2 regions of the Oerskovia sp. NPDC060338 genome follow, and region 1 is predicted to be linked to the other one. Evidence: riboswitches for the same ligand, from Rfam matches in the RefSeq annotation. Region 1 holds a riboswitch; the other holds the start of a gene.

Region 1 (4,406 bases):
GGACACCATGCCCTCCGCGCTGCGCGCCTGGGCCGAGATCAACCCCGTGAGCCACCTCGCGACTGCGGTCCGCGCACTCATGGCGGGCACCGCGACGTTCGACCAGATCGGCTGGGTGCTGCTGGCCTCGGTACTGCTCACGGCCGTCTTCGCGCCGATCACGATGCACCTGTACCGCACCCGCAACTGATCCCGCCAGACCGTCGGCACGTCAGAGCGGGCGTGACCTCGAGGGTCACGCCCGCTCGAGCGTGCTCATGGGGGCGGGCGACCTCAGTCCGTCGTCGCGTCCTTCGCCGCGGGGGGCTTCTCGTCCTCGCAGCGCTTGGTCACGACCATGACCGGGCAGGCCGAGTGGTGCAGGACGGCCTGGCTCGTCGATCCCAGGAGCAGGCCCGTGAACCCTCCGCGCCCGCGCGACCCGACCACGACGAGGTCCGAGGCCGTCGAGAACTCCGTGAGGAGCTCGGCGCCCGTGCCGTCGAGGACGATCCGCTTGATGGGGACGTCGGGGTTCTCGGCCTCGTGCCGGTCCACGATGACGTTGAGGCCCTCGGTGATGTCGTCGAGGACCTGCTGGTGGTCGATCGAGGCCGGCAGCCACGCGAGCAGCCCCGCACCGGCCCCCACGGGCACCCCGGCGACCGCGACGAGCTCGGCGTCCCACGCCCTGGCCTGCCTGATGGCGTGCCGCAGCGCGATGTCCGCGGACGGCGAGCCGTCGACGCCGACCACGATCCGCTTGAGCGGCTGGATCGCCGGGAGGTCACCGTCGTCCCCGCCCGACTTGAGCGGGACGACGACCGTGGGGCACCGCGAGTGCGCAGGCAGCGCCGACGAGACGGTGCCGAGCAGACGCTCGGTGAACCCACCACGGCCCCGTGTCCCGACGACCACGAGGCCGTAGTCCTTGGAGAGCTCGACCAGGACGCCTGCTGCGTCACCGGTCGCTATCGCGGCGGTCGTCCTGACGCCCGCCGCCTCGGCACGCTGGGTGGCCTCGGCCAGGACGGCCTTGGCGCCCTCCTGGATCGCGGTGTCGTCCAGGGCCGCGTAGCCGCCGTCGAGCGAGGCCGCGGTGAACGACGGGAGCGAGTACGAACACACGACGTGCAGGGGCCAGCCGACCTGTCGCGCGTACGCAGCAGCCCAGTCCAGGGCGTGCAGGCTGGGCGCCGAACCGTCGACCCCGACGAGCACGATCTCTGCACGAGTCATGGTTTCATCTCCTCCCGATGGCGAAGCACCATCCTGAGACAAACCTATCGAAAGAACAGGCAAAGTCCACCGAGGCACAGGGTTCGTTCCTGTCGTGCGTCATCGCGGTGTCAGCACCCCTGATGCCCGCCCTCCTCCGTGTCCCCGGCGCCGGAACAGCTCCCGAGACGGTCGCCTCCTGGCGCAGGAGGGGCCTCGCAGCACTCCGCCGGTGCTGACCACCGGGGCCGACGACAGAACCCCGCCGTCCCGCACGAGGCGGGGCGACGGGGTTCTGTGCGAGCGAGCCGCTCAGAGGACCTTGCGGGTTCTCAGGCGACGCGGATGAACGTGGGGTTCGACTGCCAGATCTGACGGAACTGGATCGTCTTGCCGGGGCGCGGCGCGTCGATCTGCATGTTGTCACCGGCGTAGATCGAGATGTGGCCGGGGGTCCAGATCAGGTCGCCGGGCTGGGCGTCGGCGCGCGACACCTTGGTGCCGACGTTGCCCTGGGCGCTCGACTGGCGAGGCAGCGTGATGCCGACCTGTGCGAAGACGTAGCTCGTGAAGCCGGAGCAGTCGAAGCCGTCCGGGGTGGTGCCCCCGTAGACGTACGGGACGCCCACGTAGCGGCTGGCGATCGAGACGATCGCGCTGCCGTTGGCCGAGGCCGGGACGGAGACCGAAGCCGCCTTCTCGGTCGTGGAGGTCGTGGCAGAGGTGGTCGCGGTGCGGGCCGCGGAACGCGAGGTGGCCTGCGTGGCACGCTCGACGACCGGCTCGGGCTCGGGCTCAGGAGCGGGGGTCACGGCGACGGCCGCGCTCTCGATCGTGAAGCCGGCCTCAGCGGCGACCGTGACGGACGGAGCGGACTCGAGCGCGGCGCGGGCCTGCGTCGTGAGTGCGTTCAGGTCGACGGTGTTGAGCTTGGCCGTGTCGTGGTCGACGGGCGCAGCGGTGGCGGGCATCGCGCCGAGCATCGAGACGATCAGTCCCGACGAGGCAGCGACGACAGCGGTGCGGCGGCCGACGGAGGAAGCCGTCGCCGCCGAAGCAAGTGTGGAAAGCGGGCGTCGCGCTGCACGGTGGCGTGCGCCGGTCGTGACTGCGTTCACTGGATACCTCTCCTGGACGCCTGCGAGGTCAGCTGTCGGGTTCGGGTGGGAGAATCACCCGGCCGTCAGGACCGAGGTCCGTCTGGCTTCACCCCAAGGGCACCGTTTCCGGTACCCGAATTTGGGTCCCCCGTCCCTGTCATCGGGTCGTGGTGCTCCTCTCGCGGTGACAGGGTTCGGCGTTCCGCGTGAGGGCCTCGACGGACGATTCATCCGTGAAGCAGAACCGAACGTACACGACCTCCGGGTGAATGTCACGTTCCCGTCACGACGCCCTGGAAAAGCCTGGTATAGCAGGACGAACCACCACAGGATCGTTGCCCCGGGCACCCCGCGAACGGCCCGGACGCACCCCGCCCCGCACCCCACGACGGGAGTGCGGGGCGGTGGTAGGACGCGGCGTGCGCTGCGCTCAGGGCGCGGTGACGAAGATGTGGCGAGCGACGTCGTCGGGCAGGTCGAGGACCGTCTCCGCGCCTTCCGCGGACACCGTGAACGACCCCGCCTCCGGCGTGACCGTGACCTCCTGACGCGGCAGGATGCCCGCGGCCGCGATGCGGGCCAGCAGGTCCGTGTCCGTCTGGAGCGGCTCCGCGATGCGCTGCACGACGACGCGCAGCCCGCCGGGCTCGCGCCCCGCACGGTCCGCGGCGGCCACGTACGCGGGCAGGGAGACCACGCCGTCGAGGTACTCGATCTCCTGGATGTCCTCACCCAGCTCCGAGAGCCCCGGGATGGGGTTGCCGTACGGGTCGTAGTGCGGGTGGTCGAGCAGGCCGATGAGGCGCTTCTCGACGAGCTCGCTCATGACGTGCTCCCACCGGCAGGCCTCGACGTGCACGAACTCCCAGTCGAGCTTGATGACGTCCGTCAGCAGGCGCTCCGCGAGGCGGTGCTTGCGCATGACGCGCTGGGCCTTGGAGTGGCCGTCCGGGGTGAGCTCGAGGTGACGGTCCCCCGTCACGACGACGAGACCGTCCCGCTCCATGCGGGCCACCGTCTGGGAGACGGTGGGTCCCGAGTGTCCGAGTCGCTCTGCGATGCGCGCACGCAGGGGGACGATGCCCTCCTCGTCGAGCTCGTAGATGGTCTTCAGATACATCTCGGTGGTGTCGATCAGGTCGGTCACGTCGCGCTCCTGTCGCTTGAGGGCTTGGGGGCACCTGCCGCACCGGCGGGCCGCTGACCCTAGTTTAGGTCCGAGCCACCGACATTGTGGACGCCCGACGGTGTTCGCGCCAGGCCGGACTATCGTTGCCCTGTGCCTGAGCCCACCCAGATCACCGTCCCCCCGCACCTGCTGCCCAGCGACGGCCGCTTCGGCTGCGGCCCCTCCAAGGTCCGCGACGCACAGGTGCGCGCGCTCGTCGAGGCCGGCACGTCCGTGCTCGGCACGTCCCACCGCCAGGCGCCGGTCAAGTCCCTGGTCCGCCGGATCCGCTCGGGCCTCACGGACCTGTTCGACGCCCCCGAGGGGTACGAGGTCGTGCTCGGCAACGGCGGCTCGTCGGCATTCTGGGACGTCGCGACGCTGTGCCTGGTGCGCGAGCGCGCCCAGCACGCCGCGTTCGGCGAGTTCGGCGCCAAGTTCGCGACAGCGACCACGCGCGCACCGTTCCTCGAGCCCTCGCAGGTCATCACCGCTCCCCCGGGGTCGGTCGCGGTTCCGCAGCTCGCGGACGGCGTCGACGTCTACGCCTGGCCCCACAACGAGACCTCGACGGGGGCCATGGCCCCCGTGCGCCGCGTCCAGGGGTCGCGCGAGCAGGGTGCGCTGACCCTCGTGGACGCGACGTCGGGCGCGGGCGCCCTCCCGGTCGACCTCGCCGAGACCGACGTCTACTACTTCGCGCCGCAGAAGGTCTTCGGGTCCGACGGCGGGCTCTGGGTCGCGATCCTGTCGCCCGACGCCGTCGCGCGCCTCGAGGAGATCGAGTCCGGCGACCGGTGGGTCCCCGAGTTCCTCTCGCTCCAGGCCGCACTGACGAACTCGCGCCAGGACCAGACGCTCAACACGCCGTCGGTCTCGACGCTCGTGACGTTCGCCGAGCAGGTCGACTGGCTCAACGAGCAGGGCGGCCTCGCGTGGTC
Region 2 (4,406 bases), on a different contig from region 1:
CGCCGTGGTGGCGGTGGTGGGCACTGGACCTCCTGGGGACTTGGTGAGTTTAGCAACTCACCAAGTCAGGGAGGTCGTGCATCGTCACCGCTGCGGCCGCTACGGGGTGGTGGCCTCGCCGAGCTGTGGGCCTGACGCGAAGTGCAGGACGGTGGCCGAGCTGCCGCCGAGCTCGACGCTTCGCCCCGTGTCGTCGTGCCAGACGACGACGGCGTGCTCCTCGGGACCGAGGACCTGGGTGTCGGTCGAGTACCCGTGGTCCTGAAGCGTCGATGCTGTGGCTTCGAGGGCTGCGGTCCATGTGTCGGGGTCCGCGACGAGAGGTTCGTCGATCACCCAGTTCGCCGACCTGTACTCCTCGAGGCGGATTCCGTCGATGACCTCGCCCGTCTCGGTGAAGTGCTCGTCGCGCTCCTCCTCCCACACGACCGGCCCCACGGCCTGGTCGATCGCCGTGCGTACCTCGCCGAGCAGCTCTTCGCCCTGCTCGGCGACGGCCTTGACGTCCTGCATCGACTCCACCGATCTCTCGGGGCCGGTGCATCCTGTCGTGAGGCAGGCCAGCAAGGACATGACGACGAGTGCTTGGTGCCTGCGTCTCATCGGACGGCCACCAGCTCGTCTCGTCCCACGGTGATCGCGGCTTGAATGAAGAGAGCGGCCCTGTCCATGTCCCAGTAGTCGCTGTGCTGCCAGCACCACGTGTCCCCTGGGCCGGAATAGCCGTGCTGGGGGCCGTCGGCAAGAGTGACGGTCCGCGGGTCGTTGTCTCGTGATCGAGGACCAGCTCCGACTCGTCTCGGATGTTCGTCGCGCGTCGGATGTCCCCGGCGATCTTCTCCACGTCGGACCCGGTGCCCGCGACGTGGACCGACGTCCGCACCGACCATCGAAGACATCGATTCCCCCTGGAGTCGTAGCAGTCGTAGGGGACAGTAGCAAAGGTCGCCCGGCGCGGTCCGGGTGTACCGCGTGGCCTGTGGACGGTCGAGCGCAGTCGAGGGCCGACGCGCAGACGGCAGGGATCGACGCGCTGCGCGGCAAGCAGGCCCCGCGTCCGGACCGATGAGTTCTGCCGGTCCGTGCGGTCTGCCCCTCGACCGCACCTGCTGGACCGAGAGAGCCGAGGATTCCCATGTCGTTTCAGGCGTACCTGGACACCATCGAGGACAAGACGGGGCTCACCCCGCGCGAGCTCCTGACGATCGCGCAGGAGAAGGGCTACGACGACCCGTCGGTCAAGGCCGGCGTGATCGTGGAGTGGCTCAAGGAGGACTACGACCTGGGTCGCGGCCATGCGATGGCGCTCGTCCACGTCATCAAGAAGGGCCCCACGATCGACAGCAAGCACGTGGGATCGACGGGTACGCACCGCGACGAGTCGGACACCTTGTGGTTGGACGGCAAGGCGACCAAGCCGGCCTGGGGCGGGGCGCCCCGAGGTGCCCGACGGCGTGCCGCGCCCTCCCGTGGAAGGTGCGGTTCGTCGTCGAAAGGGATCGATGTCCGACTCGCGGAGTTCGTTACCTCACTGTGACAATCCGTCGCTTGCCATGTACCGTCGATTCTGCTTCGCAGAGAACCTTCTCGCCGGAGCCCTCGGGTGGACGCCGAACCCTGTCACCTCCCGAGGCCACGAACTACACCCATGACAGGGGTGGGGGACCCATTCTTGTGGGCACCGGAGACGGTGTCCTTGGGGTGAAGCCGCACGGACCTCGGTCCGCACGGCCGGGTAGAGCTTCTCCGACCCGAACCCGACAGCTGACCTCTCAGGCGTCCAGGAGAACACTCGTGACCTCACGTCCTTCCGCGCGCCACCGTGCTGCGCACCGCCCCATCACCCCCTTGACGTCGCTCGGGCGCTCCGCCGCGTCGAGCGTCAGCTCGGTCGCCCGCCGCAGCGCAGTCGTCGCGGCGTCGTCCGGTCTGCTGATCTCGGTCTTCACGGCCCCGGCGAACGCAGCCCCCTCGACCGACCAGGCGAAGACGTCGGTCGGCACGGTCGACCTCGCCGCCGTCACCGCTCAGGCACGCGAAGCACTGCAGACCAGCCCCGTCGTCACGGTCGCCGCCGACGCGGCGCTCGCGATCGAGCAGGCCCCCGTCGCGGTCACCCCCGCGCCGGAGCCCGAGCCCGAGCCCGAGCCCGAGCCGACCCCCGCCCCTGCACCGCAGCGCGCCGCCGCGGCCTCGCGCACGGTCGAGCGTGCGACGCCCGCCGCGACGCAGACGGTCCAGGCCGCCGCTCCGGCGCCCGCGGCCTCCGGCTCGTCGGTCGTCGACATCGCCATGAAGTACGTGGGCGTGCCCTACGTCTACGGCGGTTCCTCGCCCAGCGGCTTCGACTGCTCGGGCCTGGTCCAGTACGTGTACGGCCAGCTCGGCGTCTCGCTCCCGCACCAGTCCGGTGCGCAGCGCAACGCGGGCACCGCCGTCTCGGCCTCCGAGGCTCGCCCCGGCGACATCATCTGGACCCCCGGTCACGTCGCGATCTACGCCGGCAACGGCATGCAGATCGAGGCCACGACCCCGGGCAGCACCGTCAAGTACAGCAAGATCTGGCAGAACAACCCGACGTTCGTCCGCGTCGGCTGATCTTCCCGCCCACGAGGCCCCGTCCACAGGACTGTGGACGGGGCCTCGTGCGTTCCCGGACCCTGGGGCCCGCCTCGACGGCGGGACGCGATCGATCCCGAAGCCCCCGGCGATCAGCCGACCGCGGGGGCGATCTCCGGCAGGCAGCGCACCAGCTCGTCCGTCGTGTAGAACGGCGACCCCTCGGCGACCGGCACGCACGGTGCGGTGAGGGTCACCTCGTGCTCGTTGTAGAGCACGCGGGTGACGGTCTGCCCGGACGCGTCGGCGAACGTGTCCCACTGGACGTTCGCGGCCATGGGGGTGACCTGTTCGCCCCGCCACGGGTTGGTGTCGTAGGTGAAGAGGTCTCCCTCTGCCTGCTTGACCTCGCTGCCCGGGAGCCGCAGGAGCGCAGCGAACGGGATGATCTCCTCGGCGTGCGCGAACCGGAAGACGGCGCCGGGGGATCCCTGTGCGGCCCCGTCCGTGAGCGTCGTCAGGAAGTCGTCCAGCAGCACGTCGGCCATGCGGTAGGTCACGTCCTCGCCCTCGAAGCCCGGGCCCTTCTCGTAGAAGTCCGCGGCGTCGTTGAGGTAGGTGAACCACTCGGCGTCCTCGGCCGTGACGAAGCGGCTCCAGTCGGTCGAGATCTCGTCGCCCATGCCCGAGGTGATGATGTAGGCGTTGTAGAGCATGTCCGCGGCGTCGACCTCGTCCTCGACCTGGGTCTCGCCCTTGCCCCGGTCGGTGAAGGCGAAGTCGCCGTTCTCGAGGCGGTCCACGAACGCGGGGGAGTACAGGCGCTCGAGCATCCGCCGCGAGACCTCCTTGGTCTCCGGGAGCTCGTCGAGCTCGTCGGCCACGACGTCGAGGCGCGGGTCGGTGTCCTCGAACTCGAGGTACGCGGCGTCGGTGTCGTGGAAGTAGAGCGTCGCCGTGTCGACCTCGACCTCACCGACCATCCCTCCTGCCGTCGGGTTCTGCGCCGTCAGACCTTCGACGAAGTTGAGCGCGCTGTCCGTGGCGCGCTCCTTGCCCGAGGACGAGACCGAGATCGAGCCCTGCTCGTCGACGATGCGGTCGAAGAGCGACGGGAGCCTCGTGACGGTGCGCGCGCCGAGGTCCTGCTGCTCGCGGATCCCGCGGGCGCTCAGGTTGCCGTAGCCCACCGTCTCGTTCGCCTCGACGAGCTCGGTGAGCGCGTCGTGCAGCTCGGTGCCCAGGGCCGTGAGGCTGTCGCTCTCCTCGGCGGCCTCCCACACCTGCAGGCTGAGGTCGTCGTACTTCTTGGACGACAGGGCGCGCGACCCGTGGCGGGCGATCGACTGCGTGAGGACCGCCTCGTAGCCGGCGGGCGGCGCAGACAGCGTGACGTCGCCGGGGACGGGGTAGGGGCTCTTGGAGCCGAGGCCGGGCAGGATCGCGTCGGGGTCGGCCGAGGTCGTGGGGGTGCTCGCAGTGCCTGCCGAGCCGTCGGAGTCGGCCGCGGCGCACCCCGAGAGGCCCAGGGTGAGGGCGATCGCCATGGCCGAGGGCACGGCGAGAGCCGCGCGAGAAAGTGCTGAGGTGCTGGTTCGTGGGGTCACGTCGACGGACGGTAGGTGGGTCCCATGAACGACCGGGGCGGCGCAGGTGAAGCGCAGGGGTCGCAGATGAACGGTGGGCGACGGCGCCGCGCGCTGCTCGCCGTCATGGTCGTGTGTCGACCCGCGCCCGTTGGTAGGTTCGACGCGTGGATCCGTCTCCTGCGTCGGCGCTCGCCGTCCTGTCCGCGCTCGCGGCCGACCTGCCGGAGGCGCCCGGCGAGCGTGACCTCGGACCGGTCG

Evidence for each region. Region 1 has a riboswitch for cyclic di-AMP ahead of ACFWGN_RS20160 (C40 family peptidase). Riboswitches for the same ligand answer to the same signal wherever they lie in the genome.
Region 2: another riboswitch for cyclic di-AMP. It lies ahead of ACFWGN_RS02410 (C40 family peptidase); the one in region 1 lies ahead of ACFWGN_RS20160 (C40 family peptidase).

Annotation. Positions count from the first base shown of each region.
Region 1 covers NZ_JBHXCQ010000019.1:47,726-52,131, forward strand. Annotated here, with positions in the region: gene ACFWGN_RS20150 (ABC transporter permease) at 1-190, shown strand, start outside; gene ACFWGN_RS20155 (universal stress protein) at 274-1,218, opposite strand; gene ACFWGN_RS20160 (C40 family peptidase) at 1,530-2,168, opposite strand; cyclic di-AMP (ydaO/yuaA leader) riboswitch at 2,318-2,507, opposite strand; gene ACFWGN_RS20165 (metal-dependent transcriptional regulator) at 2,728-3,444, opposite strand; gene serC (phosphoserine transaminase) at 3,577-4,406, shown strand, end outside.
Region 2 covers NZ_JBHXCQ010000002.1:78,531-82,936, reverse strand. Annotated here, with positions in the region: gene ACFWGN_RS02425 (helix-turn-helix transcriptional regulator) at 1-24, opposite strand, end outside; gene ACFWGN_RS02420 (hypothetical protein) at 100-603, opposite strand; partial or broken gene ACFWGN_RS02415 (DUF4287 domain-containing protein) at 1,136-1,423, shown strand; cyclic di-AMP (ydaO/yuaA leader) riboswitch at 1,599-1,794, shown strand; gene ACFWGN_RS02410 (C40 family peptidase) at 1,795-2,598, shown strand; gene ACFWGN_RS02405 (histidine-type phosphatase) at 2,712-4,166, opposite strand; gene ACFWGN_RS02400 (hypothetical protein) at 4,313-4,406, shown strand, end outside.